Regions from separate parts of the Micromonospora sp. NPDC005413 genome, predicted to be linked through region 3. Evidence: riboswitches for the same ligand, from Rfam matches in the RefSeq annotation. Region 3 holds a riboswitch; each other region holds the start of a gene.
The links. A riboswitch is a leader RNA that binds a small molecule or an ion and turns the genes downstream of it on or off. The one in region 3 is predicted to bind cyclic di-AMP.
Positions count from the first base shown of each region.

Region 1: another riboswitch for cyclic di-AMP. It lies ahead of ABZS37_RS08710 (NlpC/P60 family protein); the one in region 3 lies ahead of ABZS37_RS25480 (transglycosylase family protein).
Region 2: another riboswitch for cyclic di-AMP. It lies ahead of ABZS37_RS06730 (C39 family peptidase); the one in region 3 lies ahead of ABZS37_RS25480 (transglycosylase family protein).
Region 4: another riboswitch for cyclic di-AMP. It lies ahead of ABZS37_RS21945 (hypothetical protein); the one in region 3 lies ahead of ABZS37_RS25480 (transglycosylase family protein).

Region 1 is NZ_JBEXEV010000004.1:251,830-258,679, reverse strand. It holds gene ABZS37_RS08720 (NlpC/P60 family protein) at 1-692, shown strand, start outside; gene ABZS37_RS08715 (peptidoglycan recognition family protein) at 767-2,749, opposite strand; cyclic di-AMP (ydaO/yuaA leader) riboswitch at 2,984-3,120, shown strand; gene ABZS37_RS08710 (NlpC/P60 family protein) at 3,133-4,173, shown strand; gene dcd (dCTP deaminase) at 4,241-4,819, opposite strand; gene ABZS37_RS08700 (pyridoxamine 5'-phosphate oxidase family protein) at 4,897-5,454, shown strand; gene ABZS37_RS08695 (zinc metalloprotease) at 5,533-6,516, opposite strand; tRNA gene ABZS37_RS08690 (tRNA-Gly) at 6,731-6,804, shown strand.
Region 2 is NZ_JBEXEV010000003.1:200,050-207,601, reverse strand. It holds gene ABZS37_RS06755 (glycosyltransferase) at 1-167, opposite strand, end outside; gene ABZS37_RS06750 (trypsin-like serine protease) at 417-1,199, shown strand; gene ABZS37_RS06745 (acyltransferase) at 1,415-2,605, shown strand; gene ABZS37_RS06740 (hypothetical protein) at 2,699-3,082, shown strand; gene ABZS37_RS06735 (hypothetical protein) at 3,205-3,975, shown strand; cyclic di-AMP (ydaO/yuaA leader) riboswitch at 4,260-4,401, shown strand; gene ABZS37_RS06730 (C39 family peptidase) at 4,635-5,489, shown strand; gene ABZS37_RS06725 (hypothetical protein) at 5,563-6,579, opposite strand; gene ABZS37_RS06720 (alpha/beta hydrolase) at 6,754-7,500, shown strand.
Region 3 is NZ_JBEXEV010000030.1:43,598-51,149, reverse strand. It holds gene ABZS37_RS25515 (FMN-binding glutamate synthase family protein) at 1-1,131, shown strand, start outside; gene ABZS37_RS25510 (N-acetyltransferase) at 1,257-1,778, shown strand; gene ABZS37_RS25505 (GNAT family N-acetyltransferase) at 1,775-2,356, shown strand; gene ABZS37_RS25500 (YafY family protein) at 2,251-3,225, opposite strand; gene ABZS37_RS25495 (VOC family protein) at 3,320-3,757, shown strand; gene dinB (DNA polymerase IV) at 3,815-5,002, shown strand; gene ABZS37_RS25485 (hypothetical protein) at 5,128-5,496, shown strand; gene ABZS37_RS25480 (transglycosylase family protein) at 5,592-6,260, opposite strand; cyclic di-AMP (ydaO/yuaA leader) riboswitch at 6,260-6,431, opposite strand; gene ABZS37_RS25475 (peptidoglycan-binding domain-containing protein) at 6,757-7,239, shown strand; gene ABZS37_RS25470 (peptidase inhibitor family I36 protein) at 7,335-7,552, opposite strand, start outside.
Region 4 is NZ_JBEXEV010000022.1:92,534-100,085, forward strand. It holds gene ABZS37_RS21940 (carbonic anhydrase) at 1-678, shown strand, start outside; gene ABZS37_RS21945 (hypothetical protein) at 734-1,753, opposite strand; cyclic di-AMP (ydaO/yuaA leader) riboswitch at 1,758-1,894, opposite strand; gene ABZS37_RS21950 (YibE/F family protein) at 2,061-3,431, opposite strand; gene ABZS37_RS21955 (metal-sensitive transcriptional regulator) at 3,801-4,097, opposite strand; gene ABZS37_RS21960 (copper ion binding protein) at 4,252-4,461, shown strand; gene ABZS37_RS21965 (hypothetical protein) at 4,476-5,447, shown strand; gene ABZS37_RS21970 (heavy metal translocating P-type ATPase) at 5,460-7,552, shown strand, end outside.

The DNA.
Region 1 (6,850 bases), on a different contig from region 3:
GGGTCGGCGACCTCGCCTCCCGCTACTACATCTCGGGCCCGTCGCACGACATCGGCGCACTGCTGGTCAGCGCCAAGCCAGACACGCTGACCGAGCAGCTCACCGTCCTCGACCGGCTGGCCTCGCAGGAGCGCAAAGAGGTCGAGAGCGTGCTGGCCGTGCGGGCCAAGTACGACGGCGAGAAGCAGAAGCTGGACGCGCTGATCGTCACCCAGACCAAGCAGCAGAACGACCTGGCGGCCAAGAAGAAGCAGATCGACGCCGAGATCAAGCAGCTCGAGGCGTCGATGCCCAAGACCACGGTCGTGACCGCGGCCTGCCCGACCATCAACGGAGTGGTCAGTGCGGCCGCCCGTACCGCGATCAGGACCGCCTGCGGGAAGGTCGGCAAGCCGTACGTCTGGGGCGCCACCGGCCCGAACTCGTTCGACTGCTCGGGGCTGACCCAGTACGCCTACAAGGCCGCCGGGATCAGCCTCACCCACCACACCGGTGACCAGTGGAACGAGGGCAAGGCCATCTCGCGAGCCGACGCCCGCCCCGGTGACCTGGTCTTCTTCTTCGCCGGCCTGAGTCATGTCGGGCTGTATCTGGGCAACAACCAGATGGTGCACGCCCCCCGGGCCGGCAAACCGGTGCAGGTGTCCAGCATCAACACGATGCCGGTCGCCGGGTTCCGCAGACCCGGCTGATCCCCACAGGCACGACGACGGCCCCCGGTCACCGACCGGGGGCCGTCGTGGTTATCGGTGGAGCGCGTGGCGTCTCAGCGGGGCGCGCCCACCGGTGACGGCAGCAGCTGCACGTCGGCTAGATCGACGTACATGATGCGGTGGCCGAACTGGATCTGCGCGTAACGGTTCTGGCCGCGGATCACCGTCCAGTCACCCGGCGAGGAGCCGTCGAACGTGCTGGCCCGGTAGTACTCGCCGGCCAGAACCGCGCCGACGGCGTACCGCTGCCCGGCGGACAGCGTGTACTGGAGTGGTGAGATCGCCTGGTAGGGCACCCCGGCCGGGTAGGCGGCCTGCTCCGGGTACGCCCGCCCGTACACCGGGATGGTGGCCCGTCCGGGCTTCGGGGTGGCCACCACGCCGACGGTCCAGCTGGCGGTCGGCGCGGACGCCGGGTTGTGGAACCAGGCCCGCTGACCGAGATACCAGATCGCCGTCCAGTCGCCCTGCCGGCCGGCGAGCGCGTACGTCTGACCGGCGGAGGCCCGGGCGCCGTGATCGGACACCTCCATCGTGTTCGGGGTGCCGTTTGGGCGGAGCGCGATGTCGTTGACCAGTGGGGCGTCCGCGGACGGCGCGCTGCGCAGCACCACGGCCGAGGAGCCGCGTGGCGCGCACGGCACGCCGACGGTGACGCAGCCGATGAACGCCGGCTGGTTGGTGGCGTAGTCCGGGTCGATCCGGACCAGCCCGGTGGCCGGGGTGCCGGTGTCCAGCCGAGGGGCGTGCAGCAGGTCGAAGTAGTGCGTCCAGTCCCAGTACGGGCCCGGGTCCCAGTGCATCCCGCGCACGGTCGAGGCGACGGTGCCGGGCACGTTGTCGTGGCCGATGATGTGCTGGCGGTCCAGGGGGATGCCCAGCCGCAGCGCCAGGTGCCGGACCAGCTTCGCCGAGGTCCGGTACATCGCCTCGGTGTACCAGGTGCCCTGCGCCGCGAAGCCCTCGTGTTCCAGGCCGATCGACTTGGCGTTCACGTACCAGTTGCCGGCGTGCCAGCCGACGTCCTTGGTCTTCACGTGCTGGGCGACGTGCCCGTCGACCGATCGCAGTGAGTAGTGCCAGCTCACGTACGTCGGGTCCTGGACGAGTTGCAGGGTGGTCGCCCAGCTCGCCTCGGTGTCGTGGATGACGATGTACTCGATCTTCTGCCGCGCGGGCCGGTCGGAGAGGTCGTGGTTGCCGTAGTCGCCGTCGCCGAACGCCTCGTAGGGCGCCGGGATCCACTCGCAGGAGATGGTGCGAGGGCATTCCAGCCCGTCCGGGCGAGCCAGGCGGCGCAAGCCCAGCCGGTCCAACCAGGAACGCTGCGGCTGCACCGCGCGGGCCGGCAGCGTGATGCGCTGGCCATCGTCGGTCACCCGGGACTCGCCAGCGCCGATGGTGGTGAAGACCTCGTCGGCGAAGGCCGCCGCGGCGTCAGCGCTGTCCGCGCCGGCGTAGCGGGCCACCGCGCCGTACCAGGCCGCCGGGTCGGTGTCGGCACCGACCGGCGCGCCCAACTCCCTCTGGTACGCCCCGAGCAGCGCGGCCCCGCCCCGGATGTTGACGCCCGCATCGGTGCGCAGTGCCTCGGGGGCGGCGCCGGTCAGCGCGGCGGCGGCGTCCACGGTCTGCAACGCGGCGGCGGGCGGCGCGGGATCCTCGGCCGGCCGGGGGGCGGGCAGCCTCGCGGAGCGGGAGTCGTCGCCGCGTGGGTCCTCGGTGCCGGCGTCGTGGTGGCCGCGCCCGGGCAGGGCCGCCACGTGCCGGGCGTCGGTGAGGTGCATCGGGCCGTAGCCGCCGCTGGTGCTCGGTGTGCCGGCGTTGCTGTCCCAGCGGGACTCCAGATAGGAGACGCCGAGCAGCACGACGGTCGGCACACCGTACTCGGTCGCCGCGGCGGCGTACTGCTGCTGGCGGTCGACGGTGGGCGCGGCGGCGGCCGGGCCGGAGGGTAGCGGCACCGCGGTCGCGGCGGCGACCACGGCGGCGGCGAGCAGTGCGCGCCGGCCGGTCGACAGGGTTGAGTGGCGCATCGAACCCCCTAGATGTTGCGAGTGAAGGTGAGGTCACCTTCGCGCCGCCCGGGAGTCTGCGTCAATACCTTTCCATGTATCGAGGTATTTGGAAAAAAATCTTCACACACGGTCGGTGACCCTTTCGGATCGGTACGGAGTGTCACGGCCGCACGGGTTGCGGATCGGTAACAGCCGTCTCTACTCTGGTCATTTGTCGGCCCGATAGCAGGTCCGCCCAGCCCGGGCGGTAACGGACCGACACCGCCGAGTCGCTTCCGAGCGAACCGGGGACCCAGGTTCTCCCGGGGTGAATCCGCAGCCATTGCGGTAGGGCGCCAACTTCCCGCCCGAACCCGTCAGCTAACCCGGTAGGCGGTCAGGAAGAAGGAGTACGGAACCCGGTGGCACTCCATGCCCCGCGGCCGTCGTCCGAGCGGTCGGCGTCAGCCGGCCCGACGTCGATCGTGCCGCGCCCACGCTGGTCCCGCTTCACCACGGCCCTCGCCGCACTGGCCGGCGTCGCCGTCGTCCTGACCGGCAGCGCCACGGCGGCCCACGCGGACCCGTCCGTCGCCGAGATCGAGCGCCAGATCGACGCCGACTGGAACAAGCTCGAACCGATCATCGAACGGCACAACGCCACCCGAACCGACCTGGCTGCCAAGCGCAAGCAGGCCGACGCGCTGGCCGCCCGGATCGCCCCGCTGGAGCGCGAGGTCGACGCGGCGATGGACAAGGTCAGCGCCATCGCCGTCCGTGCGTACAAGGGCGAGAACGTCTCCACCGTCAACGCGATGTTGGGCAGCCGGTCACCCAGCGAGGTGGTCGGCCAGCTGGAGATGCTCGACCGGTTCGCGCACAACCAGCAGCAGGACGTGCGGCAGGTCGCGGACCTGCGCGACGAGCTGGCCCAGCAGAAGGCGCCGCTGGACGAGATGGTGGCCCAGCTGACCCGCACCGAAGCTCAGTTGGCGGCGAAGAAGAAGCAGATCAACGAGGAGATCGACCGGCTGCAGAAGCTGCGCCTCAAGGTGTATGGCAACGGTGGCGGCGGTTCGCTGCGCCCGGCGCCCTGCCCTGGCAGCTACCCCGGCGGCGCCGCGGGCACGGCCGTCAAGTTCGCCTGCGCCCAGATCGGCAAGCCCTACGTGTGGGGCGCCGAGGGCCCGAACTCGTACGACTGCTCCGGGCTGATGCTGGCCGCCTGGGCCAAGGCTGGCGTGTCGCTGCCGCACAACGCCGCCGCGCAGAGCCGCGTCACCAAGGACGTCAGCAAGGCCAACCTGCGCCCCGGCGACCTGGTCTTCTACTACAGCGACATCCACCACGTCGGCATGTACGTCGGCGGTGGCTGGGTGGTGCACGCCTCGCAGGCTGGTCAACCGGTCAAGATGAAGAAGGTCGACGACGGCCCGATCCACAGCTACGGCCGCCCAGGCTGACCCATTCCCGACGCATGAGGGCCCGTCGCGATCCGTTCGCGGCGGGCCCTCGTCGTGCGTTCAGGGATCAGCGGGTGGGCCAGGCGCGCCAGTTCTGCCAGGCGCGGCTCGGCGTCGGCCCACGTTGGCCCTGGTAGCGCGAACCGTAGACCGCCGAGCCGTACGGGTGCTCGGCCGGCGAGGAGAGCCGGAAGATGCAGAGCTGCCCGATCTTCATGCCCGGCCAGAGGGTGATCGGCAGGTTCGCCACATTGGAGAGCTCCAGCGTCACGTGACCGGAGAAACCCGGGTCGATGAAGCCGGCGGTGGAGTGCGTGAGCAGCCCGAGCCGGCCCAGTGAGCTCTTTCCTTCCAGCCGGCCGGCGAGCTGGTCGCCCAGCGAGATGACCTCCAGCGTCGAGGCGAGCACGAACTCCCCCGGGTGCAGCACGAACGGCTCGCCGTTGGGCACCTCGACCGCTGAGGTCAGGTCGTCCTGCTGCATCGCCGGATCGATGTGGGTGTAAAGGTGGTTGTTGAAGACCCGGAACAGTCGGTCGAGTCTCACGTCGATGCTGGACGGTTGGACCAGGGTGGGCTCGAACGGCTCCAGGCCCAGCGTGCCGGCCTTGATCTCGGAGACCAGGTCGCGGTCGGAGAGCAGCATCGGACCACCATAGCGAGGTAGGCGGTGACCAGCGTGTCGAGGTCGCTCTTCGTACATTTGTTCGATAGAATGCCCACATGGCTTCCTGGTCCGACTTCGCCGCCGACGAGCCCCGACTCGCCGACGGGATCCGCGTTCTCCTTCAGCAGTACGGGCCGGGCTTCGGCTATCTGGCCACGGTCCGCGCCGACGGTGGGCCCCGGGTCCATCCGGTCTCCCCGGTCATCACCGACGAGGGCCTCTTCTGCTTCGTCATCGACTCTCCGAAGCGCCGTGACCTCGAACGGGACGGCCGTTACGCGCTGCACTCGTTCCCTCCGGAGGAGAGCGACGACGAGGCGTACGTGGCGGGGCGCGCCCATCCGGTGACCGACCCGACGCGGGTGGCACGGTTGGCGCAGGGCGCCCGTGCGGAGCCGCAGGTCGACTGGCGGCTGTTCGAGTTCACCGTCGACGTGGCGATGCTGACCCGCCGCGAGCAGCACACCGCGGGCATTCCGGGTCTCGCGCCGGGTCGGCCGGCCGTTCGGGTCTGGCTCGACCCGCACGCCCCGTCGGCGGCGGCCGCGCCGCTCGTCGTACCGCAGACGCGCCCGACCCGTCTCAACCGCGACGTCCAGTACACGGCCGCCTGACCACGGCCGGACCCTGAGGCGGAGACGCCGGTGCCGACTCCGTCACGACGGAGCCGGCACCGGGTGTACGCGGAAGAGTTACGCCGCGCGGTACGCGTTCCACGCGGTCAGCATGCGGGTCGCCTGCCCCGGGGTGAACTGGTACATGCACGAGTCGTAGGTGTAGTCCATGAAGTTGGTGATCGGGTCCAGCCCGGTCGCCGAGCAGGTGTTCCGCCCGGTCGGGCACTGGTACGCGGGCGACGCCTCGGCCGGGGTGTCACTGACGCTGTCACCCGAGCCACCGCAACCACCCTGGAAGGTGTGGTACAGGTTCAGCCAGTGCCCCACCTCGTGAGTGCCGGTGTCGCCCTGGTTGTAGTTGGTCGCGGTGCCGCCCGGCAGGGACTCGTTCAGCGCGACCACGCCGTCCATGGTGTTCAGGTTCCGCTGCGGGAAGGTTGCCCAGCCCAGCAGGTCGTTGCTCAGCTCGCCGAGGTAGATGTTGAGCGTGTTCTTGCCGCCCACCCGCAGCGAGGACTTCATCGACCGCTCCGCCGACGAGCCCTGCACGATCGGGTACCACGACGGGTTCGTCACCCGGTTGATCTTGTCGAGCCGGAAGGCGAACGCGGTGACCGCGCCGCCGGTGCCCCCGGCGTACGCCTGGTTGAGCACACTGATCTGCGAGGTGATCAGCGAGTCCGGGATGTTGCCGCCGGCCCGGGTGCTGTTCTCCTGGATCACGTGCACCACCACCGGGATGGTGACGGTGGCCAGCGCCATCGCGCCGGCACCCGTGCGGAAGCTGGCGCGCTCGCGCAGCGCCGCCGCCAGGTCGGCTTCCCGCTGGCGGACCTGCGTGGCGGTCAGCTCGTTCGGGTCGTGCTTGGCTGCGGCACCGGGCTTCGCCCGGGCGTTGGCGTGGCTGTCGGCGGGCTCCACGCAGGCGCCGCCGGGCGCCGCCGAGAAGGCCGAAGCGGCCGGAACGACGCCCACCGCAGCGGTGCTGAGCAGCAGCGCGAGGGTCGTCGACGCGACACCGGCGGCACGCCGGGTCAGCAGGTTGGGACGGAGTCCCATGGGCCCACCTCTTTCTGGCGGCGTGGCAGGGGGTGTGTCACGCCGTGGCTGGAAACGTGAGGCAGACGTTACAACTCATCGATCAATTTGAGAACGGCTATATGTTGCCGCCGGGAAACTTCTTTCCTCGGGGGAGGCCGGGCCGGCAGGGCGGCCGTCGCGCGGGGGTACCTGGGTGCACGGGCTCGGTGACTCGGGTACAGTGGTGCCGCTTGCGGGTGTAGTTCAATGGCAGAACATCAGCTTCCCAAGCTGACAGTGCGGGTTCGATTCCCGTCACCCGCTCCACACACGGAAGCCCTGGTCAGGACCAATGGTCCCGCCAGGGCTTCCG
Region 2 (7,552 bases), on a different contig from region 3:
CAGCCGTCCGGGGAGGCGTCGTCGACGGCGATCAGCTCAACCACGGCCGACTCGCCCGCCGGGATGTCGGCCCGGATCGACTCGAGGCACTGGTACAGGTACGCCTCGACGCCGTACACGGGCACGACGATGCTCAGCAGCGGTGCGTGCGTCGGCTCATTGACCACGCCGCCACCTTCGACGATCCGGGTGACCGGCCCCGGAACCTGACGTGGCCGACGGAGGTGGAGTCCCTGAACTCCCGCGGAGCGGAAGGTTAACGCCGCCACCGGCCGCATCCCAGTGCCTGGGACGCCGGTTCGGTGACCACAAGCAGGTCCCGGGCCGGATCTTGAGATGCAGGCGGTGCGCGGGGCGGCGCGGACCGTCGCCACCGAGAGATGATCGTCGCAGTTATTCCGACCGATGGAGGTTTTATGAAGAGGTTGACGGCAGTGTTCCAGGCCACGGGGGGAGCCGGTCACACCAGAGGCGGTCGCATCGCACGCGCCGCCGTTCTGCTCGCCGCACTGTTGGTCACCGCCCCGTTGGTCGCCCCCGGGTCGGCCGCTGCGGCGCCCGCGCCGATTATCGGAGGTGAGACCCAGACCGACGCCGACGGGCTCGCAGCAGTGCTCATCGACGGCCAGTACAACTGCTCCGGCTCGATCGTCGACAACTACTGGGTGCTCACCGCGCGGCATTGCATCTACTCGGGCAGCACCCGGATCGCCGACAGCCGGATCAGCGTCCGGGTCAAGAGCATCTATTACTACAGCGGTGGTGGCGTGGTGAACGTCGCCGACTCTCGGGTGCGGACCAACCACGACATCGCGATGCTCAAGCTCAACCGGTCCGCGAACGCCCAGCCGGTCCGGCTGCCCACGGCGACCACCAAGGTCGGCGCCACCACCTACGCCTTCGGTTGGGGTCGGACCTGCTCGACCTGCTCCCCGTCCGCGATTCTTCGCCGGGCGACGCAGAACGTCACCTCCATCAATGACACCGACTACCACGGTGGCCGGGCCATTCGCACCACCGGGTTGAACGGCGACTCCTGCTTCGGTGACTCGGGCGGTCCGCTGTTCAAGCTCGTCGACGGTCTGAGGTACCAGGTGGGCGTGCTGTCGATGGTCAGCAGCGGCTGCACCGGCACCGCCTACTGGGCGACCGTGCCGGAGAGCCGCGACTGGATTTCGGACGTGATGGCGACGGTGTAGGTCGCGGTCGCCGAGCGGACCGGCCCGGGCTCCGGGTCGGTCCGCTCGCGTCCGTCACCGATGAGACACGTCCGGTTCACCCGGGAGTGACCCGGTAGTGTGCCCCGGTGCGGCCCTGCCGGGCCGTCGTGGGCGTCGCCGTCGCGCGCCGCCCGACGTCGCGCCGAGGAGGAGACGTACGTGCTGGTGACCCTGCGGAGCGTCGGGATCCCGGCATGACGAGCACCGCCGCGGTGTCAGCTGTCCGGCCCGCCCCCGCACCCGCCCGGTTGCCCTCGCTGACCGGGCTGCGCTGGATCGCCGCGTTGCTGGTCTTCGGCTTCCACGCGGGCACCATGCGGATCATCGCCGAGCCGGACTACAAGGCCGTGGTCGACGTGCTGTTCACCCTCGGCCTGTCCGGGGTGCAGTTCTTCTTCATCCTCAGCGGTTTCGTGCTGGTCTGGTCTGCCCGCGAGGGCGACTCCCGGCGCACCTTCTGGCGGCGCCGGGTTGCCAAGATCTACCCGAACCACCTGGTGCTGTGGGGTGCGACGCTGCTGGTCGCCTGGTGGTTCGCCGACCCGGTCCTACCGGCGGCCGCGCTGGAGAACCTGCTGCTGTTGCAGGCCTGGGATCCCCGGCCGGGCTGGTTCTACAGCATCAACACCGTGAGCTGGTCGCTCTCCTGCGAGTTCTTCTTCTACCTGTGTCTGCCGCTGGCGCTGCCGCTGCTGCGCCGGGCCCGACCGAAGCTGCTGTGGGTGCTGATCGTCGCGCTGCCACTGCTGATCCTCGCGCTCTGGCCGGCCCAGCAGTTGGTGCCGGAAGTGAGCCGGTGGTGGTTCACCCAGATCTTCCCGCCCGCGCGGTCGCTGGAGTTCTGGCTGGGCGCGGTGGCGGCCGAGTTGATGCGCCGTGGCCTCTGGCGCGGCCCGGGGCTGACCGTGGCCAGCGGGATCTTCCTGGCCACCTGGGTGGCTGCCGCGCAGTGGATCCGCGCCGAGCTGTGGACCACCCTGCTCGCGGTCGCGTACCTGCTGGTGATCACCGCCGCCGCGGACGCGGACGTACGGGGTAGGCGCTCGCCGTGGCGGTCCCGGCCGCTGGTCTGGCTCGGCGAGGTCTCCTTCGCCTTCTACCTGGTCCACGTGCTGGTGATGACGAGCGTGCTGCGCTGGAGCGGTGACTGGGGGACCGGCTTCGAGGGCTGGCGCGGCCCTGCCGCGGTGCTCGGCTTCCTGCTGGTGAACCTGGCCCTCGCCGGGTTGCTGCATCGCTTCGTCGAGAACCCGATGATGCGCCGACTCGCGCCGCGCCGCCCGACCCGACCGGCGCCCGTCCCCCACCAACGCACGACCGGCACCGAAGTCGCCGGCGGGGCCGACCAGACCGACGGTCGATCAACGTACGCCGACACGCGCTGACACCGTCCACCCTGGTCAAGCGGGGTCGGCGCGGCGTGAGCCGACACGCCCGTGGTCGGTGCGCCCGGGTCGGCCCGACGGTAGCGTGGGGACGTGCTTCCGATCGCGCTCACCTGTCCGCTGTGGTGGGTGGCGCGCTGGGCGACGCGGGTGCTGACCAGCCTCGCCGTCGTCGCGGCCCTGGCGCTTGGCGCGGGCCCGGCCTCGGCCGCCACGCCAACGCTGAGCGCCGGGCCGAGTTCGGTGCCGACCCTGAGTGCCGTGCCAACGGCCGCGCAGTCGGCCCAGGTGGCCCCTGAGGGAGCCGCCGAGACGTCCTCCCGGGCCTGGTCGGTCGACTCGCAACCGGCGCTGCCCGCCGGCCGGGGCACCGTCGCGGCGGCCGGCGTGCTGCCGGTGTGCGCGGCCGGGGCCGACCGGCTGCCCCTCGTCGACGCCCCGAGCAGCCGGGCGCCCCGGGCCCCACCCGGGCGCTGATCCACCGGGACGAGCGTCCCGTCGCCGCGCCCTGTCGATCCACCCGCTCCGCCCCCGTCGATCCGTGGCCCACCGTGGCCCGGTGGGGGTCCCACCGCATTGCTCTCCCCGAGGTGCCGACCATGGAGACCGTCGTCTTCTACCAGTTCGTGACCGAGGTGCCGCAGGCCGCCGCCATCTGGTCGGCCCTGTTCCTGCTGACACTGGGCGTACTCATCGTGCTGGCCGCCCGCCCCGAGCGGGACCGGCCCACGGACGACCCGCTCCCGACCGCGCCCACCGCCCGGGAGTTGGCCGCGGCCGAGGCCGTCGACCTGCGCCGGTACGCCGAGGAGGTGGCCGTCGCCGCAGCCGGCGCGACCAGGACCGCACGGCGGCGCCGCGTGGCCTGGCTGACCGCCCAGGAGCAGATGGAGCGGGCCTGGGCCGGGTACGACGAGGCGGACACCGCCGCCCGTCGGTTCGCGGGCACCGGGGCGCTACCCACCCCGCGAACCCCCCGCACCCCCGCCGAGTACGCCTCCCGGGAGCGCTACCTGCATCGCGCCGCGGCGGCGGCGCACTGGCGGGGCGACCTGACCATGGCGCAGTTCGGCGACGTGTTCGGGCACCGGCACGGCTGGGATCCCCGGCGGCACCCGGTCGAGCAGGAGGTGCTGCTCAGCCGGGCGATCCGGGACGCGAGGCTGGCCGACTACCAGGCCGCCGCCACCCGGGAGCGGGCCGCCTGGCGGGACGCGGAACTGGCCGCCGAGTCGGCCCGCACTCTCGCCGAGGAGGCGTACGCGGCGGCGGACCGGCTGCGGCCGAACCTGGTCCCCGCCCGCCGGGCGGCTACCCGGGCGCTCCGTCCCGCACTCGTGGCACGCTGGCGTCCAGCTCGCGCGGGTTGAACCCGATCCGTTATGTGAGCCCGGTCATGTCAATGGCGAATCGGGCGTCGGGCACGATCGGCTCGATTTTCCCCGTGATTGTGGCCGCATTTTCGGCGGCCTGTCCGGTTGTCGCCCGCAGGCGTCACCGTAACCGGTTGTCCCATCGAGTCACATCATCGGCAATACGCGCAGAAATTGTCGCGCCGATTGGGGTTTACGCAGGTGAACCCGGCTTGGCAGGGTGAGAGCCGGCCAGTACTGTCGTCCTGTCCGGTGCGGTAACCGTTCGCAAGAGGCGACGCCGCACCGACCCGCTCAATCGTGATCTACGAACCGGGGACCCATCAGAAAGTCCGGGGTGAATCCGCGAGCCACGGCCCGCGGTAGGGCGATCTTCCCGCCCGAATCCGTCAGCTAACCCGGTAGGCGGTGTCGGAAGGAGTTCTATCCTCGTGCAGCACCTTTCCATCCCTCGGTTGTTCCCTCGCCTCCACGGCGAAGCAGTGCCCCCGCTCATTCGTCCAGTGACGGTGAGCTGACCCCCCGGGTCACTGCCTTTCCCGCCCGGCCGCGCCGGGCGTTCCCCTGAGCGGTTCACCATCCGCGGACCACGGTCCGCGCGCTGGCGCCTGCCCGGATGCCGGTCCGGCCCCGGTGTGCCGCTCTCCCCCTGATCCGTGGAGGACCCCGTGAAGCACACCCTGAAGCGTCAGCTCCGCCGCCTCGCCACCGAGCGCCCGTACCAGATCGTTGTCGCCTCCGCCGCGGCACTCGCGATCGCCAGCACCACCGGCGCCCTGCTCACCAGCGCCGACGACGCCCCGGCCAGCCAGCACACCGTGACCACGGTCGCCGAGATGCGCAGCGACACCGCTGCCTCCCGCAGCGAGGCGCGCGACGCGTCCCCCTCGGCCAGCGCCGCACCGACCACCGCCGCCCCCGCGCCGGCCACCAGTGCCGCGTCGCCCGCCGCCAAGGCCAGCAGCAACCCGGATCTGACCCGCAAGCCGGAGCCGCCGAAGCCGCCCGCGACCAAGGTGCTCGACTACGACTACCAGGCGCAGAACACGTACTACAACTGCGGCCCGGCTGCCACCCGTAACGCTCTCAGCGCCGCCGGCATCAACCGCACCCAGGATGCGCTGGGCGCCGAGCTGGGCACCACCGAGATGGGCACCAACTCGGCCCTGGACACCACCCGGGTGCTCAACGCCGAGGTGAAGGGCTCCCCGTACCGGACCCGGATGTTCGCCGGCACGCCCAGCTCGGCCCAGATGGACCAGCTCCAGGCCGACGTGGTCAAGGCGATCACCGACGGTCGCGGTGTGGTGGCCAACGTCGTCGGCGACGCCACCGACACCAACGGTGGCTGGCACTCCTACGGCGGCGGGCACTACATCGCCGTGGTGGGTTACAAGGACAACGGCCGGACCGTGCGAATCGCCGACTCGGCCAACGCGGCCGACCCGTCGTACTGGATCACCACGATCGACCTGGCCAACTGGATCGCCAGCCGGGGCTACTCCGCCTGACCCAGGCACGCAGGCCGTCGCGGGCGCCGTCCCCCACAAGGGGCCGGCGCCCGCGGCGTCTCTGTCGGTGCGGTCAGTAAGCGATGAAGCCGTACAGCGCGAGGTGGTTCGATTTCGTCCCGCCGACCGTGTGGTCGATGCTGGACGGCTGCACGGCGCCCTTGACGAAGAGATAATCGATCTTGCTCGACCCGTTGGTGGCCTTCGACCCGTAGCCGGTCATGTCGTAGCCGCTCAGCGTGCCGGGTGCGATGCCCGTGCGGTTCGCGTCGATCCCCACGACGCGGATTGTGGAGGCGTTCAGCAGGCTGGTCGCGTCGGCGCCGAGGTGGATGCCGGTGTTGGCGATGCCCCGGTCGCCGTCGCCGGCGCAGGCGTTCTGCCGGTTTTCCTGCGGCAGGTGCATGGTCGCGGCGAACACGCTCGTGCCGGTCGCCTTGATAGTGAACCGGGCCGCGATGGCGCTGGTCCGCTTCCACTTGTGGTAGTCGGTGCTGTCCGGGTCGCTGTTCGGCGGCTTGTACAGCGTGCATCCGGCACCGTTGGCGTACGCCGTGCCGGGCTTGAGCCAGCCCGCGCTCCAGTACTTCGAGATGTCGCCGGCGGCGAGGCTGAGGGTCCTGGTGTTCCAGATGATCCCGTTGGTCTGCTTCTTCTTGAGGTCACCGAGTGACTGGGAGCTGCACTTGTGCGTGCTGCCCCACGGCTCCGGGTCACTCCAGGCCACGATCGCCCCGTAGGTGCCCGCCGGGTAGCCGAACTTGGCCGAGAGTTGGTCGGCGTACGCCTCGGCCTGGCCGGTGCCGCGCACCTGCTGGACGATCAGGATGTCGGGCGCCACCACGCCACTGGTGCCGGTGCGGCCGGCGTCGTCGACCAGGATCGAGGTCAGGTGGTCAGGCCCGGATATCCGGGTGCAGGTCCCGTCGGAGTTGTTCACCACCAGGTTCTCGATGTTGTTGTTGTAGACCCGCAGGACGCGGTCAGCCGCCGCGACAGCGTCGGCGCCCGGGGCGGGGACGCCCGGCGTGGTGCCGAGCGCGGGAGCACTGGGCGCCGTGCCGAGCGCGACGGCCGCCAGGGCCGCCACCAGTGCTGATCGTTGCCTCGTGAGCAAGGCGGGCTCCTCTCCGCGATGGATCGACAGAATGCTCTGCCCTTCCAGGCGGCGAACTCTACAGTGGATCTCCATCGGTCGGTGCCCCCGCACGTGCCGCGGACAAGGGCTCTCGTACCCGTCCGCGAACCGTGGGAGACTGCGGCCGTGGTGGATGAATCGGGTGGTCACGCTGGTCGAAGGCCGGTCCTGCTGCTGCTGCACGGCATGGGGGCGACGGGTGACGTGTGGTTGCCCTGGGCGCCGTACCTTGAGCAGCGCTGGCCCGGGCGGTGGCTGGCACCGGACCTCGCCGGTCATGGCTGGGCGGCACCGCTGTCGTCGTACTCCTTTGCGGGTTTCGCCGGCCGGATCGCCCACGGCCTCGCCGCTGACGACCGGCTCGTCGTGCTCGGGCACTCGCTGGGTGGGGTGGTCGGCCTCGCGCTGGCCGCCCGCACCGCCGGGTTGCCGGTGGATGCGGTGGTCGGTCTGGGCATCAAGGCATCGTGGTCACCCGCCGAGCTGACCCGCGCCGCCGAGTTGGCCGCGCGTCCGGTGAGCTGGTTCGCCAGCCGCACCGAGGCGGCTCGCCGCTACCTGCGGGTCTCCGGACTGGTCGGCCTGGTCCCGCCGGATGCCCCGGTCGTGGACGCCGGGCTGCGTCAGGTCGACGGCCGTTGGCGTCTCGCCATGGACCCGACCGCGTTCGCCGTCGGTGAGCCCGATCTGGCCGCGTCGCTGGCGGCAACCGACGTGCCGGTGGTGCTGGCGCGTGGTGAACACGACCCGATGGTCACTGACGAGCAACTCAAGGAGTACGGCGTACCGGTCGCCACGCTGCCCGGCCTCGGGCACAACGCGCATGTGGAGGACCCGGCGGCCGTGTTGGCGCTGCTGGACTCGTACCGCTGAGCCGTGCGGTCCAGCGGGACAACCGGGCGGCGGCTGCCGCCCTCATGGCCAC
Region 3 (7,552 bases):
GGGATGAGCTTCGGTTCACTGTCCGGCAACGCCATTACCGCGCTGAACAAGGGGGCGGCGCTCGCCGGTTGCCTGCAGAACACCGGCGAGGGCGGCCTGTCGCCGTACCACCGCAACGGTGGTGACCTGGTCTTCCAGCTCGGTACGGCGTATTTCGGTTGCCGCGACGAGCATGGCCGGTTCAGCCTCGACCGGCTGAAGGACCTGGTCGCCGGCGCACCGGTGAAGGCATTGGAGATCAAGCTGAGCCAGGGCGCCAAGCCCAGCCTCGGTGGGCTGCTGCCCGGGGCGAAGGTGTCCGCCGAGATCGCCGCCACCCGGGGCATCCCGGCCGGACAGGACTGCGTCAGCCCGTCCCGGCACGCCGAGTTTTCCGACTGCGACAGCCTGCTCGACTGGGTGGAGCTGCTGGCCGCCGAGACGGGACTGCCGGTCGGCATCAAGTCGGCGGTCGGCGACCTGGACTTCTGGCAGGAGCTGGCCACCCTGATGCGCGACACCGGCCGGGGCGTCGACTTCGTGACGATCGACGGCGGCGAGGGCGGCACCGGCGCCGCGCCGCTGATCTTCACCGACTCGGTGTCGCTCCCGTTCCAACAGGGCTTCTCCCGGGTGTACAAGGTCTTCGCCGAGCACGACCTGCACGAGCAGGTGGTCTTCGTCGGCGCCGGCAAGCTCGGCCTGCCGGACAACGCCATCGTGGCCTTCGCGCTCGGCTGCGACATGGTCAACGTCGGCCGCGAGGCGATGCTGTCGATCGGCTGCATCCAGGCGCAGAAGTGCCACACCGACACCTGCCCCACCGGCGTCGCGACACAGAACGCGTGGCTCACCCGAGGCCTGGACCCGGCGTCGAAGTCGGTCCGGGCGGCCAACTATCTGCGGACGCTGCGCCGCGACCTCACGAAGGTCGCGGAGGCCTGCGGCGTGGAGCATCCCGGCCTGATCGACACGGACGCCGTGGAGATCCTGGACGGCCGCACCAGCTCCACCCCACTGCACGAGGTGTACGGCTACCGCCCGGAATGGGGGCTGCCCTCGGCGGCCGACCGCGCCGAGATCGTCCGGCTGATGGCACCGGAGGCACCGCGGGGCGGTAGTGCCCCGCCGTCGGCCACCGCCGTCGGTTGAGGGCGTGTTGTGGCGCTCTCCGCGCCGAGCCGTCGGATGCGTTAGGTGCCCCAGTCCCCAGGGATGCCAGTCGACGCGCGATAAACGTGTGGAGCCGTCGCCCGGGGGCACTCTATGGTGGCGCGGTGCTGATCAGACGCGAGACGCCCGCCGATGCCGATGCCATCCGGGCGGTGCACTCCGCCGCCTTCGCCAAGGCCGACGGCGATGGTGTACCGGTCGAGGCGACCCTGATCGACGCGCTGCGCGCCGACGAGGGCTGGCTGCCCGCGTACTCCCTGGTGGCGACCGACCTGGACGACCAGGTGGTGGGGCACGTGGTGGCCACCCGCGGTCGGGTGGCCGGCCAGCCGGTGGCGCTCGGGCTGGGACCGCTCGGCGTGCTGCCCGACTGGCAGCGGCGCGGCGTCGGCACGGCGTTGATGCACGCGGTGCTCGGCGCGGCCGACGCTCACGACGAGCCGCTGGTGGTGCTGCTCGGGCACCCCGACTACTACCCGCGGTTCGGGTTCCGGCCGGCCGTGGAGCTGGGCGTCACCCCGCCGCAGCCGTGGGGCCCGCAATACTTCCAGGCTCGCCCGATGAGCGCGTGGCGGGAGTCGATCCGCGGGGAGTTCCGCTACGCCCGCCCTTTCGAAAAGCTGTGATCCCCGCAAACATCCGCCGCCGCCGCGCCACCGATCTCGACGGCTGCGTCGCGGCGCTCGCGGAGGTTCACCGGGTCGATCGGTACCCGCTGAACTGGCCCGCCGAACCGCACCGTTGGTTACGCGAGCCGCACCCGGCGCGCGCCTGGGTCGCCGTCGACGCGGACGCGGCGATCGTCGGGCACGTCGCGGTGCACCGGGTGCCCGACCCGGCGGACGGGCCACCCACCCGGCCGACGGCCGAGGTGGCTCGTCTCTTCGTGTCGCCGGCCGCCCGGGGGTGGGCGCTGGGCAGCGCGCTGCTGGCCCGGGCCCGCCAGTGGGCGAGTGCGCGCGGGACCGACCTGGTGCTCGACGTGGCCTCCAGTGATGCTGCGGCCGCTGCCCTCTACGAGCGCACCGGATGGCGGTGCACCGGCACCAGCACGGCGTCCTGGACCGCGCCCGACGGCAGCCCGGTCCCGCTGCGCCACTACACGCTGCGCTCCGACGCCGCACCAGCCATCGCCGAGAGGCGGCGGGCGAGCAGGGCGGCGGCCTCGCGCAGCTCCGGAGGCTCCAGCACCTCCACCTCGTAACTCAGGCGGGCGACGTGCGCGGCGACCCAGTCCAGGCTCTCCCCGCCGACGACCAGCACACACCACCCGTCGCGGTCGTCCTCGACACGCCCCACCTGAGGCGGCACCAACGCCCGCACCCGGTCGGCCGGAGCGTGCACCCGCACCCGGGCGAGATACCGGTATGGCGCCTCGGTCACGGACCGCTGTACAAAGGCGACCGGGTCCGGGTGCTCGCGCGCCCGGAAACGCCAGGTCGTCGCCACCGCCGCCCGCATCCGGTCCAGGCGGAACGTGCGCCAGTCGTCGCGGTCGACGTCCCAGGCCATCAGATACCAGCGGCGGCCGGTCGTGACCATCCGGATCGGCTCGACCGTCCGTTCGCGCTCCCCACCGTCGCGGCCGGCGTAGGTGAACCGGACCCGCACCGCGTCTCGACAGGCCCGCGCGAGTGTCATCAGCAGCTCCGCGTCGATCTCGGCCACCGGGCCGATGAGGGTCTCCGTGGAGCCGTGCACCGCCCGCACCTCGGCGCGCAGCCGCGACGGCATCACCTGATCGAGCTTCGCGAGTGCCCGCAGCGCCGCCTCGCCCGCCCCGGCGACCGTGCCGCCCGAGGCGAGCCGCAGAGAGACCGCCGTCGCGATCGCCTCCTCGTCGTCGAGGAGCAACGGCGGCAGCCGGGTGCCCGCGCCGAGTTGATAGCCGCCGCCGACACCCGCCGCCGCGTGCACGGGATAGCCGAGCGTCCGCAGTCGCTGCACGTCGCGGCGCACGCAGCGGTCGGTGACCCCCAGTTCGGCGGCGAGCTCAGCGGCCGTCCAGGACGGTCGCCGTTGCAACAGCGCCAACAGACGCAGCACCCGCTCGGTCGTCGCCTCGACGGTCATGTGCCGATCGTTGCACGAATTGCGGAACGACCCTGTCCGCTAGGTGCGGGAGGCTGGGATCATGACCGACCAGATCAGGAATCAGGGAGCTGACATGGCCCGCGACATGCAGATCACGTTCGACTGCGCCGACCCGGCCGCGTTGGCGGCGTTCTGGGTTGAGGCGCTCGGCTACCAGGTGCAGGCCCCGCCCGGAGACTTCGAGTCGTGGGAGCAGGCACTGGAGGCGATGGGGGTGCCGCCGGAGAACCGTAACGACGCCTCAGCGGTGGTCGACCCCGAGGGCTCCAGGCCGCGGCTGTTCTTCCAACGGGTGCCGGAGCACAAGCAGGCGAAGAACCGCGTACACATCGATGTGCGAGCCGCTCCGGGGCTCGCGGGTGACGAGCGGATGGCGGCCCTGGAGGCAGAGGCCGAACGGCTCGTCTCGCACGGCGCCACCCGGCTCAGTCGTCACGAGCCCGCTCCCCCGCTGGGCGCCGGTCACCTCATCATGGCCGACCCCGAGGGCAACGAGTTCTGCCTCGACTGACCGCGCGTTCGCCCAGCTCACTGCCGTAATGGTCGGACGCCATGCGAACATGTGTACGTGTCGCCCGGCGCCAGCATCCTGCACGCCGACCTGGACGCGTTCTACGCGTCGGTCGAGCAACGCGACGACCCGCGCCTCCGCGGGCGGCCGGTGATCGTCGGTGGGGGCGTGGTCCTCGCGGCCAGCTACGAGGCGAAGGCGCGGGGCGTACGCAGCGCGATGGGCGGCCAGCAGGCGCGCCGGCTGTGTCCGGACGCGATCGTGGTGCCGCCCCGCATGTCGGCGTACACGGCGGCGAGCCGCGCGGTCTTCGAGATCTTCCGGCAGACCACCCCGCTGGTCGAAGGGCTCTCCATCGACGAGGCGTTCCTGGACGTGGGCGGCCTGCGGCGGCTGGTGGGGCCACCGGCCGACATCGCCGAGCGGCTGCGTCGGGAGGTTAGTGAACGGGTCCACCTGCCGATCACGGTGGGCGTGGCCCGCACGAAGTTCCTGGCGAAGGTGGCCAGCGGGGTGGCGAAGCCGGACGGGCTGCTGGTCGTCGCGCCGGACGCCGAGTTGGCGTTCCTGCACCCGCTGCCCGTGGAGCGGCTGTGGGGCGTCGGCCCGGTCACCGCCGCGAAGCTGCGGGAACGACGGATTCGTACCGTCGGCGAGGTGGCCCGACTCGGCGAGGCCGCGTTGGTGTCGATGCTCGGGGCGGGCGCCGGTCGGCACCTGCACGCTCTCGCGCACAATCGCGACCCCCGGGCGGTTCAGGTGGGGCGTCGGCGCGGCTCGATGGGCGCCCAGCACGCGCTGGGCCGTACCCCGCATGCCCCTGAGGAGCTGGATGCCATCCTCGCCGGGCTGGTCGATCGGGTCAGCCGGCGGATGCGGGCGGCCGGGCGGTCCGGTCGCACGGTGGTGCTGCGGCTGCGCTTCGGCGACTACACCCGGGCGACCCGCTCACACACCATCGGCAAGGCGACGGCGGACACGACGTCGCTGCTCACCGCCGCGCGAGCGCTGCTACGGGCCGCGCTGCCCGAGATCAATCGCCGTGGTGTCACCCTGGTCGGTGTTTCGGTGGGCAATCTGGACGACAACCCGGTACAGCCGGAGCTGCCGTTCCACCGCGAACCGGGTGCGGAGTTGGACGCCGCGGTGGACGCGGTCCGTGACCGGTTCGGATCGGCGGCGCTCACCCGTGCGGTGCTGCTCGGCCGGGATCCGGGCGTCGAGATGCCGCTGCTGCCGGATTGACCGGTCTGCGGGCCGAGTTCGGGCGACCGAGCTGCGACCGGAGACACATCACAGCAGGTCGGCGGTTTAGCCAGCCGCTGACGGGTGACCCTTGTGGGGTACAGCCTGACAAGGGGGGACCCACGATGTCCGACGACACCAGCAACCGACCGAGCCGTCACGCCGAGCGCCCGCACGACGTGACCGACCCTCTGCTCTGGCAGTTGGCGATCGACGTGCTGAGCGCCCACGAGCCGGACGACGAGGGGCAGTGCCGCAACCTCCAGTGCGCCGGGCAGTCCTGGCCGTGCACGGCTCGCACCGGCGCCGAGCAGTCTCTGCGCGTGTCCCGCAGCACGCCCGCCTCGGGCGAGATGCCCATGGACGGCGACGACAGTGACGATGTCGGCACGGCCTGGCCCGGAAAGGGCGCGGTACCGGCCCAGCGATGGGCCCGCAACGCCGACCCGGTGGCGTCGCATCGCGGGTCGAAGGCGTCCGCCTCGGCGGCGTGACGGCGGGGTGCACCGCCACGAACACGCGGCGCTGCTCAGCGCCACACACGCGAACGCTCGGCCGGTGACCCGGCCGAGCGTTCGCGTGTCATCCGTCAGAGGCTGAGCCGCTGGCCCGGGAAGATCAGACCCGGGTCGGCGCCGACCAGCTGCCGGTTGTGCTCGTACAGGGCCTGCCAGCCGCCGGCCACCCGGTGGGTGACGGCGATCTCCGACAGGGTGTCGCCCGGCTTGACCAGGTACTGGTCGCCCGCCGTCGGCGCGGTGCGCTCGTGGTTGCGGGTCGCCGGCTGCTCGCCGCGCGACGACCGCTCCTGCGGCTTGGTGGACTTCCCGGTCGACTTCGTCGATGACTTCTCGGTGGACTTGGTCGACGGCTTCGCGGTGGACTTGGTCGCGGAGCCGCCCTTCTTGCCGCAGGTCGGCCAGGCGCCGATGCCCTGCCCGTCGAGCACCTTCTCGGCGACGGCGATCTGCTCGCCGCGGCTGGCCAGGTCAGCGCGGGCGGCGTACTTCTTGCCGCCGTAACCGGCCCAGGTGCCCTGCGAGAACTGCAACCCGCCGTAGTAACCGTTGCCGGTGTTGATCTTCCAGTTGCCGCCGGACTCGCACTGGGCGATCGCGTCCCAGTTGACCGCGGCCTGAGCCGGGGCGGCCGGCCCGAAAAGGGCGACGGCGCCGGTGACCGCACCGACGGCCAGGGTGCCGACGGCGAGACGGCGGGTGGTGACCCGTCGATGACGGGGGGTGTAGACAGACGTCATGTGAGCTTCCTCCACGCCGGCGAGGTGAGCTGTCGGGTTCGGGCCGAGGAGCCCGGCCGCACGGTGGCGGCTTCACCCCGAGGTGACATGCACCGAGGAACGTTGGGTCCCCCGCTCCTGCCCGGTGACTGGGTTCCGACGACCGGGGGCAGGATTTGGCGTTGCCGGCCGTGGTGTCCGCAATGGCGAACCCGACCGACGTTAGGCACGTTCGGTGACGGTCGCCCACCCCCTGTGAACTTCTTCACCGGGCCACGCGGGGCGGGTCGCGCAGCGGTTGCGAGCGATCGACGTCTGTGCAGTCACCATCATGGACCGTTTCCGATCAGACGTCGGTCCCGGTGGTGCGTGCCGAGACGAGCGGGTGTGTGTCACCGCCCCGCTGGAACCGCTGTTGGCGAATTGACGTTCGAGCAAGAAACGGTAGATCGATGGTCGCGATGCTTCTGGGCATGCCGGGTTGACCCGAGCAGCCAAGCCCGCTCAGGAGGAGATCATGCCGATCCACCAGAACCGCACCGGGCGCCGCAGCGCCGCCGCCATCCTGCTGACCGTGCTGGCCAGCGCCGGACTCGCCGCGCTCGCGCCGACCGCCGCGCAGGCCGCCACCACCTGCACCAGCCTGACCTACTACAAGGTCGGTGGTTACCCGGGTGAGATGCACGTGCCCACCGTCGGCTGGCAGGACGGTAACAAGACCTGCTACCTGAAGTACGGCAACTCCAACAGCGCGGTCAAGGTGTTGCAGGAGGCACTGAACAACTGCTACTCGCAGTCGCTGCGGCTCGACGGCCAGTACGGCACCAACACCCGCAACGCCGTCTTGTACGCACAGCGAAAGATCAACGACACCTGGGCGTGGGCGAACATCGCCGAGGACGGCGAGTACGGCCCGCAGACCCGGGCGTGGATGGGCTTCGCGACCTTCGGGGTCAACGGTGGCCCGGTCATCCCGAACGTCTGCTACTACCCGGGCTGACCCGCGCGACGGCGCCGGTCGGAATCCCCCGTTGGATTCCGACCGGCGCCGTCGTGGCGTCTCCGGTCCCTCCCCCGCACCGGAGACTCCGGCCCTCAGCACACCCGTACGGCCTCGATACGCGTGTTCCAGGTGCCGCCGATCGCGGCCGAGTCGTACGCCAGGTTCGCCCGGTAGCCGTAGGCGTGCTGGTAGCCGAGCAGGCCGGTGGCGTTGGCGTTGTCCCAGAAGGTGGAGACGGTGCCGGACGCCCGGTTGTTCTTGATCGACTGGGCCCTGTTGCGGAAGTACGAGGGCAGCGTCACGTCGTTAC
Region 4 (7,552 bases), on a different contig from region 3:
GACCGGGCGTCTGCGCCCAGCGAGCCGACCCGGGCGTACGCCGAGCTGACCGCCGGCAACCAACGCTTCGTCAGCGGTGCCCCACGCCATCCCAATCAGGATGCGGGGCACCGTGCTGCCGTGGCCGACGGGCAGCACCCGTTCGCGGTGATCGTCGGCTGCTCCGACTCCCGCCTGGCCGCCGAGATCATCTTCGACCGAGGGCTGGGTGACCTGTTCGTGGTCCGTACGGCCGGGCACACCGCCGGCCCGGAGGTGCTCGGCAGCGTGGAGTACGCGGTGACCGTGCTCGGCACCCCGCTGGTGGTGGTGCTCGGCCACGACTCGTGTGGCGCGGTGCAGGCGGCCCGGGAGGTCGTGGCGACCGGCACCCCACCTCGTGGGCACCTGCGGGCGGTGGTCGACGCCGTGCTGCCCAGCCTGCGCCGGGCCGAAGCCGAGGGCGTGGACGACATCGACGACATCGTCGACATCCACATCGCGCAGACGGTCGAGACGCTGCTGGGGCAGTCGCCCGTGCTGGCCGACGAGGTGGCGCAGGGGCGGTGCGCGGTCGTGGGCGTGTCGTATCGGCTCGCCGCCGGAGCGGTGCGCCCGGTGGCCGCCGTGCCGGCCGGCTTCGCGACGCTCGACGTGCCGGCGGGGTCGACCGACCCGGCCGCGTCCGCCGTCGCCTGACGCGTCGAGGGCCGCCCCGCGACGCGGAACGGCCCTCGACGGGGGATCGTGCGGGTCAGAGCAGCGACATGTGGACGTGGTCGGTGTGGTTCGACGGCCCGCTGTACGAACTCCACCCGGTCGCCGGGAACCAGATCTGCCGGTTCCAGATCACGTAGTAGATGCCGAGCCGGTCGGCGTTCCGGATGAGGAACGCGGCGACGTTGTTGCCGTACGTCCGGGTGTCCTCGTTGTGCCACGGGGCGAAGCCGCTCTTCTGCAGCGACCAGTCGCAGGCGCGGCCCTTCGGGTGCTCCCACGGCCCGCCGGAGCGGTAGCAGCCGACGAACCGGCTGAAGCCGGCCCGCTTGACCTCCTTGTACGCGTGCAGGGTGCGAGGCGTGACGCAGCCGGACGTGGTGGGGTCGTTCTCGCTGCACGACTGGGGCTTCCAGTCACCGTCCGACGTGCGACCCGGGCCGATGCGGGCGACGGGCGAGGTGGCATCCACCAGGCCGCCGGTGAAGCCCTTTCCGCCGACCAGGGAGAGCGCCTTGTCCGCCTCGCTCTTCCGCTTCGCCATCAGGGCGGTCTGCTTCTGCTGTTCGCGGACCTCCGTGTCGAGGGCCAGCTTGGCCTGCTCGGCGCGGGCCTTCACCGTGTTGACCTCGGAGAGCTTCTTCTCGTTGACCATGTTCATCTCGTCGAGCACCGAGGCGCGCTGGACGAACGAGTCGGGGGCGTCGCTCTCCAGCAGCATCGCGATCGCGCCGATCCGACCGGTCCGGTACGCCTGGGCGGCGATCTGCCCGACCTGTGGGGCCAGCGCGTCCAGGTCGGCCTTGGCCCGGTCGACCTCCAGCGCCAACTCCTGCTGTCGCTTCTTGGATTTGTCCAGCTTGGACTTGGCGGCGGAGTAGTCGCGGTTGGCCTGCTCGATGACGTCGTTGAGCAGTTGGGGCTCGCCGTCCTCCTCGTGCCCGGACGGTGTGGGGGTCGTCGGGGCGGCATGGGCCGGGAGGGGCCCGGCGAGCACGGTCAGTGCGGCGATCACGGCCACCACGGGTGTCAACCAGCGGCGTAGGGGTGCCGTCACAATGTTCCCTTCCGTCGACCGCCGACCGGGTTAGCTGACGGGTTCGGGGCGGAAGTGGCCCCTACCGCTGACGCGGATTCACCCCACGTACGCGTACCTGGGTCCCCGGCTCGCCGGTTGGCGATTGGGCGGTGGCACCGCAGGCGCCGCTTCGCGCCTTCATCGGTAACCGGCAGCGAGGTTACCCGAGAGCCGGCCTGGTGAGCTACGCCTTGATGTCGACCAAAAGTGTCATTTCGCCATGGCGTTGAGTGACCAGTGACGCGGTTCTCAGGGCGGATGCCCAAACTGGTCACGCTGAGGAGTGTCACCATGCCGTATCTGTGCTCCTGTTCGACTCCGGCCACCGGTCGGTGGCGGTGGGTGGGGGTGGGGTCCGCGTCGGATCCGGCTCGCCGGGTCGGCCTGTTCGCGGTGAGATGAATGCGGCCAGTGCCTCCGCCCGGGCCGGCTGAGGTCGCGGGGCGGGAGCGTCGGCGGACGGAGGGGCATCCGTGCGCCCGGCGGCGGTCACCACCGCGGCCAGCCCGGTGGTCAGTGGCACGGCGGCGATCAGACCGAGTGTGGCCACCGCGCTGCGGACGATCTCCTGCGCGAGGAACTCGCTGGTGAGGATCTGCCCGATCGGCCGCGAGTCGGCGGTGAGCAGGAGCAGCAGGGGTAGCGACGCGCCCGCGTACGCCAGCACGATGGTGTTGACAGTGGAGGCGATGTGCGCGCGGCCGACCCGGGTGGCCGCACGGTACAGCTGCAACCGGGTCAGCCCGGGGTTCGCGTTCGCCAGCTCGGTGACGGTGGCCGCCTGGGTGACCGTCACGTCGTCGAGCACCCCGAGCGAGCCGATGATGATCCCGGCGAGCAGCAGGCCGTGCAGGTCCACGTCGCCCTGGAACATCGACAGTGTCGTCGCATCCTCGCTGCCGAAGCCGGTGAGGTGGGTTGCGGCCGTGGCGATGGTGGCGAGCACACCGGTCAGCACCAGGCTCCCCAGGGTGCCGAGCACCGCGACCGAGGTCTGCGCGGTGACCCCGTGCGTCAGATAGAGCACCACGAACATGATGAGGGCCGCGCCGACCACCGCCATCAGCAGGGGTGATTTGCCTGCGCCGATGCCTGGCAGCACGAAGGTGAGCAGGATGGCGAAGCTGGCGGCCAGCCCGGCGAGCGCCGCCAGGCCCCGCCACCGACCGAAGGCGACGATCGCGGCGGCGAAGACCACCGCCAGCCACACCATCGGGGTGCCGCGCTGATGCTCGGCGATGTTCCAGTTGCTGGTGGTGGGATCGGTCGGATCGGTCAGCTCGACCAGGATGACCTCGTCGCCGACCTCGACCCGGGGCGCGCCGGGCCCGTCGGGCACCGGTGTCCGCACCTGCTGGCCGGCGGTCGGCCCGTCGTCCACCCGGACGTCGACCGTGCCGCACGGCCCGGCACCGACCCTCGGTGTGCCCTCGGGGCTCGACGGCACCGGCGGGCACGGCTCGGTCACCACCCGGGTCACCGTGCCGGGGTAGCGCGGCACGTCCGCTCCGCCGTCGGTCTGCGGGGACCCGCCGCGCGGCCAGAGCAGCGCGGCGGCGAGCACGGTGGCGACGAAGAGGGGCACCACCGTCATGACGAGGATCCGTCGTACCCGGGGCGGGGCGGACGGAGCGGGGTGGGTGTGGTCGGAACCCAAGGCGAGACTCCCAACGATCCGGTGCGGGGTACGGGTCAGCGGGCCGGTCGGTTCACCGTTGCCGTGGAAACGCGGCGAGAGGTGCGGCAAATCGCTGGCTGCCGACCGCTCGATCACGGACGGTCAGTGCCCGGCCCGGTCGGCCGAAGGCGCCACGTCGTGGTGGCGCCGGTGCCCGGCTGTGCAGCGGCATACGGAGGGTCATCGTGGAAGATGCTAACCAGCGCGCCCCGGGGTTGCAGGTCGCGACGGAGTGTCGGGTGGTCGAACCGGCGGAGCCGGGCCTGGGTGGCGGGCCACAACGTGGTGGCGCTCAACGCGCAGTTGCTGCGCCGGGTCCGTCTCGACCCGGCGCCGGACTGAGGGCTGTCAGCCGCGCTTCATCAACCGGCCGACTGCCGCCATCATCTCGGTGGCCATCTCGTCGGCCCGGCCCTCGGCCGCCCCCTCGTGCATGCAGTGCCGGGCGTGCCCGTCGAGCAACCCCAGCGCCACCTTGTCGAGTGCGGCCTGGATTGCGGAGATCTGGGTGAGCACGTCGATGCAGTAGCGGTCGTCGTCGACCATCTTCTCGATGCCGCGGACCTGCCCCTCGACGCGACGGAGCCGCGTGAGCAGCTGGTCCTTGCTGGCGGTGTACCCGCGGATCGGGGTGGGTGCGGTCATGTCGACAAGGATAGCGTACCCCTGGGGGGTATGGTACGGTCGTCTTCTCGCCGGATACCCCCACCGGGTACCGGTAACGTGCAAGGGCAGAGGTCCGCCTTCGGCTTACCCCCTGGGGGTATAGGCTTCGGAGGCGGCGAAGGGGGACGTTCCGATGATCAACACGACATACCAGGTGCAGGGCATGACCTGTGGGCACTGCGTCAGCGCGGTGAGCGCCGAGGTCGGTGCCATTGAGGGCGTGCGTGACGTCCAGGTCGACCTCGCGGCCGGCCGGGTCACCGTCAGCAGCGACCAGCCGCTGGACACCGGGGTTGTCCGGGCCGCTGTCGACGAGGCCGGCTACGACCTCGTCGACGCGTGATCGGAGGGGCCGGCATGCGCACCGTGACGAGATTGGCCGGGTTCGTCGTAGGTCTGGCGGCGGTCTTCGGCGCGACCTACGGGGTCGGCCGGCTGGTCGACCCCGCCCCGGTCGCCGACAGCCGGCACGACGGCGGTGCCGTCCACGCGACAGGGGAGCACGACGAGGCGACCGACCGGCTCCCCGGCGGCCTGCTGGTCTCCGACCGCGGCTACACCCTCGAACCGGTCGACGCCCCGGCCGACGAGTTCGCCTTCCGGGTGACCGGGCCGGACGGGCGCCCGGTGACCCGGTACGACGTGGCGCACGACAAGCGGATGCACCTGATCGTCGCCCGACGGGACCTCTCCGGCTTCCGTCACGTGCACCCCGATCTGGCCCCGGACGGCACCTGGCGGGTCGACACCCCGCTGGCCGGCCCCGGGCAGTGGCGGGCGTTCGCCGACTTCACCCCGACCGGGGGCGAGCCGCTGACCCTCGGCGTGGACGTGACCGTCCCCGGTGAGCTGACCGAACGGCCGCTGCCCGCTCCGGCGACCAGCACCACCGTCGACGGCTACACGGTCACCCTGACCGGTGCGCCGACGCCCGGCCGCACGTCACCGTTCACCCTGACCGTCAACCGGGACGGGCAGCCGGTCACCGACCTTGAGCCCTACCTGGGCGCGTACGGGCACCTGGTGGCACTGCGCCGGGGCGACCTGGCGTACCTGCATGTGCACCCGGACGGAACGCCCGGCGACGGGCGGACCCAACCCGGCCCGGCCGTCACCTTCCTCGCCGAGGTGCCCTCGGCCGGCAGCTACCGGCTCTACCTCGACTTCCGGCACGGCGGGACGGTGCACACCGCGGAGTTCACCGTCGTCACCGGCACTCCCCCGGCCGGCACTCCAACGGCCGACGCCCCGCCGACCGGGGGCGACCCCAGCGGACCCGCACCGACCGGCGGCGCCGACCACGGCACCCCCGGGCACGGGCACAACTGACGGGACCAGACGATGACCACCACCAGTAGACCGTTGCCTGCGGTGCCGAACCGGATCCAGTTGGCGATCGGCGGCATGACCTGCGCCGCCTGCGCCGCCCGGATCGAAAAGAAGCTCAACCGGATGGACGGGGTGAGCGCCACCGTCAACTACGCCACCGAGAAGGCGACCGTCCGGTACTCCGACGGCGTTACGCCGGACGACCTGATCGAGACCGTGCGGAAGACCGGCTACACGGCCGCACCGCCGTCGCCGCCCGCCACCACCGAGGAGCCGGTGGATCCGCTGAAGGGCCCGCGTACCCGGCTCTGGGTTTCGGTGGCACTCAGCCTGCCGGTGGTCCTGCTGGCCATGGTCCCGGCCTGGCAGTTCGACTACTGGCAGTGGCTGTCGCTGACCCTGGCCGCCCCGGTGGTGGTCTGGGGTGGGCTGCCGTTCCACCGGGCCGCCTGGACCAACCTGCGGCACGGCGCGGCAACCATGGACACGCTGGTCTCGCTCGGCACCCTGGCCGCGTTCGGCTGGTCGCTCTGGGCACTCTTCCTCGGTGACGCCGGAATGCCCGGGATGACGCACCCGTTCCGCTTCGACATCACCCGCACCGACGGCGCCGGCAACATCTACCTGGAGGCCGCCGCCGGGGTGACCGTGTTCATCCTGGCCGGCCGCTACTTCGAGGCCCGATCCAAGCGGACCGCAGGTGCCGCCCTGCGCTCCCTGCTCGAACTCGGGGCCAAGGAGGTGGCGGTGCTGCGTGACGGGGTGGAGACCCTGATCCCGGTGGACCGGCTCGCCGTCGGTGACCGGTTCGTGGTCCGCCCCGGGGAGAAGATCGCCACTGACGGGGTGGTCGACGAGGGCACCTCCGCCGTCGACGCCAGCATGCTCACCGGTGAGTCGGTGCCGGTCGAGGTAGGCCCGGGCGACGGCGTGGTCGGCGCCACCATCAACGCGGGCGGGCGGCTGGTCGTCACCGCCACCCGGGTCGGCGCGGACACCCAGCTCGCCCGGATGGCAGACCTGGTCGAGCAGGCGCAGAGCGGCAAGGCGGCCGTGCAGCGTCTGGCGGACCGGATCTCCGGCGTCTTCGTGCCGATCGTCATCACGCTGGCCGTCGGCACGCTCGGCTGGTGGCTCGGCACCGGGGCCGGCCCGACCGCCGCGTTCACCGCCGCGGTGGCCGTACTGATCATCGCCTGCCCCTGCGCGCTCGGCCTGGCCACCCCGACCGCGCTGCTGGTCGGCACCGGCCGGGGTGCTCAGCTCGGCGTTCTGATCAAGGGGCCGGAGGTGCTGGAGTCGACCCGGCGGGTGGACACCGTGGTGCTGGACAAGACCGGCACCGTGACGACCGGCCGGATGACCCTGGTGGACGTGGTGCCGGCGAGCGGCGAGGACCGGGCCGAGCTGCTCCGGCTCGTCGGCGCGGTGGAGGCCGCCTCCGAGCACCCGATCGCCCGTGCGGTCGCCGCGGGTGCCGCCGAGGCCGGCGCGCTGCCCCCGGTGACCGGCTTCCGCAACCTCGAAGGGCTGGGCGTGACCGCCACGGTTGACGGGCGGGACGTGCTGGTCGGCCGACCCGGGCTGCTGCGTGAGCGCGGGATCGACGTACCGCCGGAGGTCGAGTGGGCCGTGAGCGACGCGGAGGCCGCCGGCCGTACGGCGATCGTCGCCGGCTGGGACGGGCGGGCCCGGGGCGTGCTCGCGGTCGCCGACGTGGTCCGGCCGACCAGTCGGGCGGCGGTGGCCCGGCTGCGCGCGCTGGGGCTCACCCCGGTCCTGCTGACCGGGGACAACACCACCGTGGCCCGCGCGGTCGCGGCCGAGGTGGGCATCGACGAGGTGATCGCCGAGGTGCTGCCGGCCGGCAAGGTCGACGTGGTCAAGCGGCTTCAGGCCCAGGGGCGCTCGGTGGCGATGGTCGGTGACGGGGTCAACGACGCCCCGGCGCTGGCCCAGGCCGACCTCGGGCTGGCCATAGGCACCGGCACCGACGTGGCGATCGAGGCCTCCGACCTCACGCTCGTCCGGGGCGACCTGGACGCCGCCGTGGACGCCATCCGGTTGGCCCGACGCACGCTCGGCATCATTCGCGGCAACCTGTT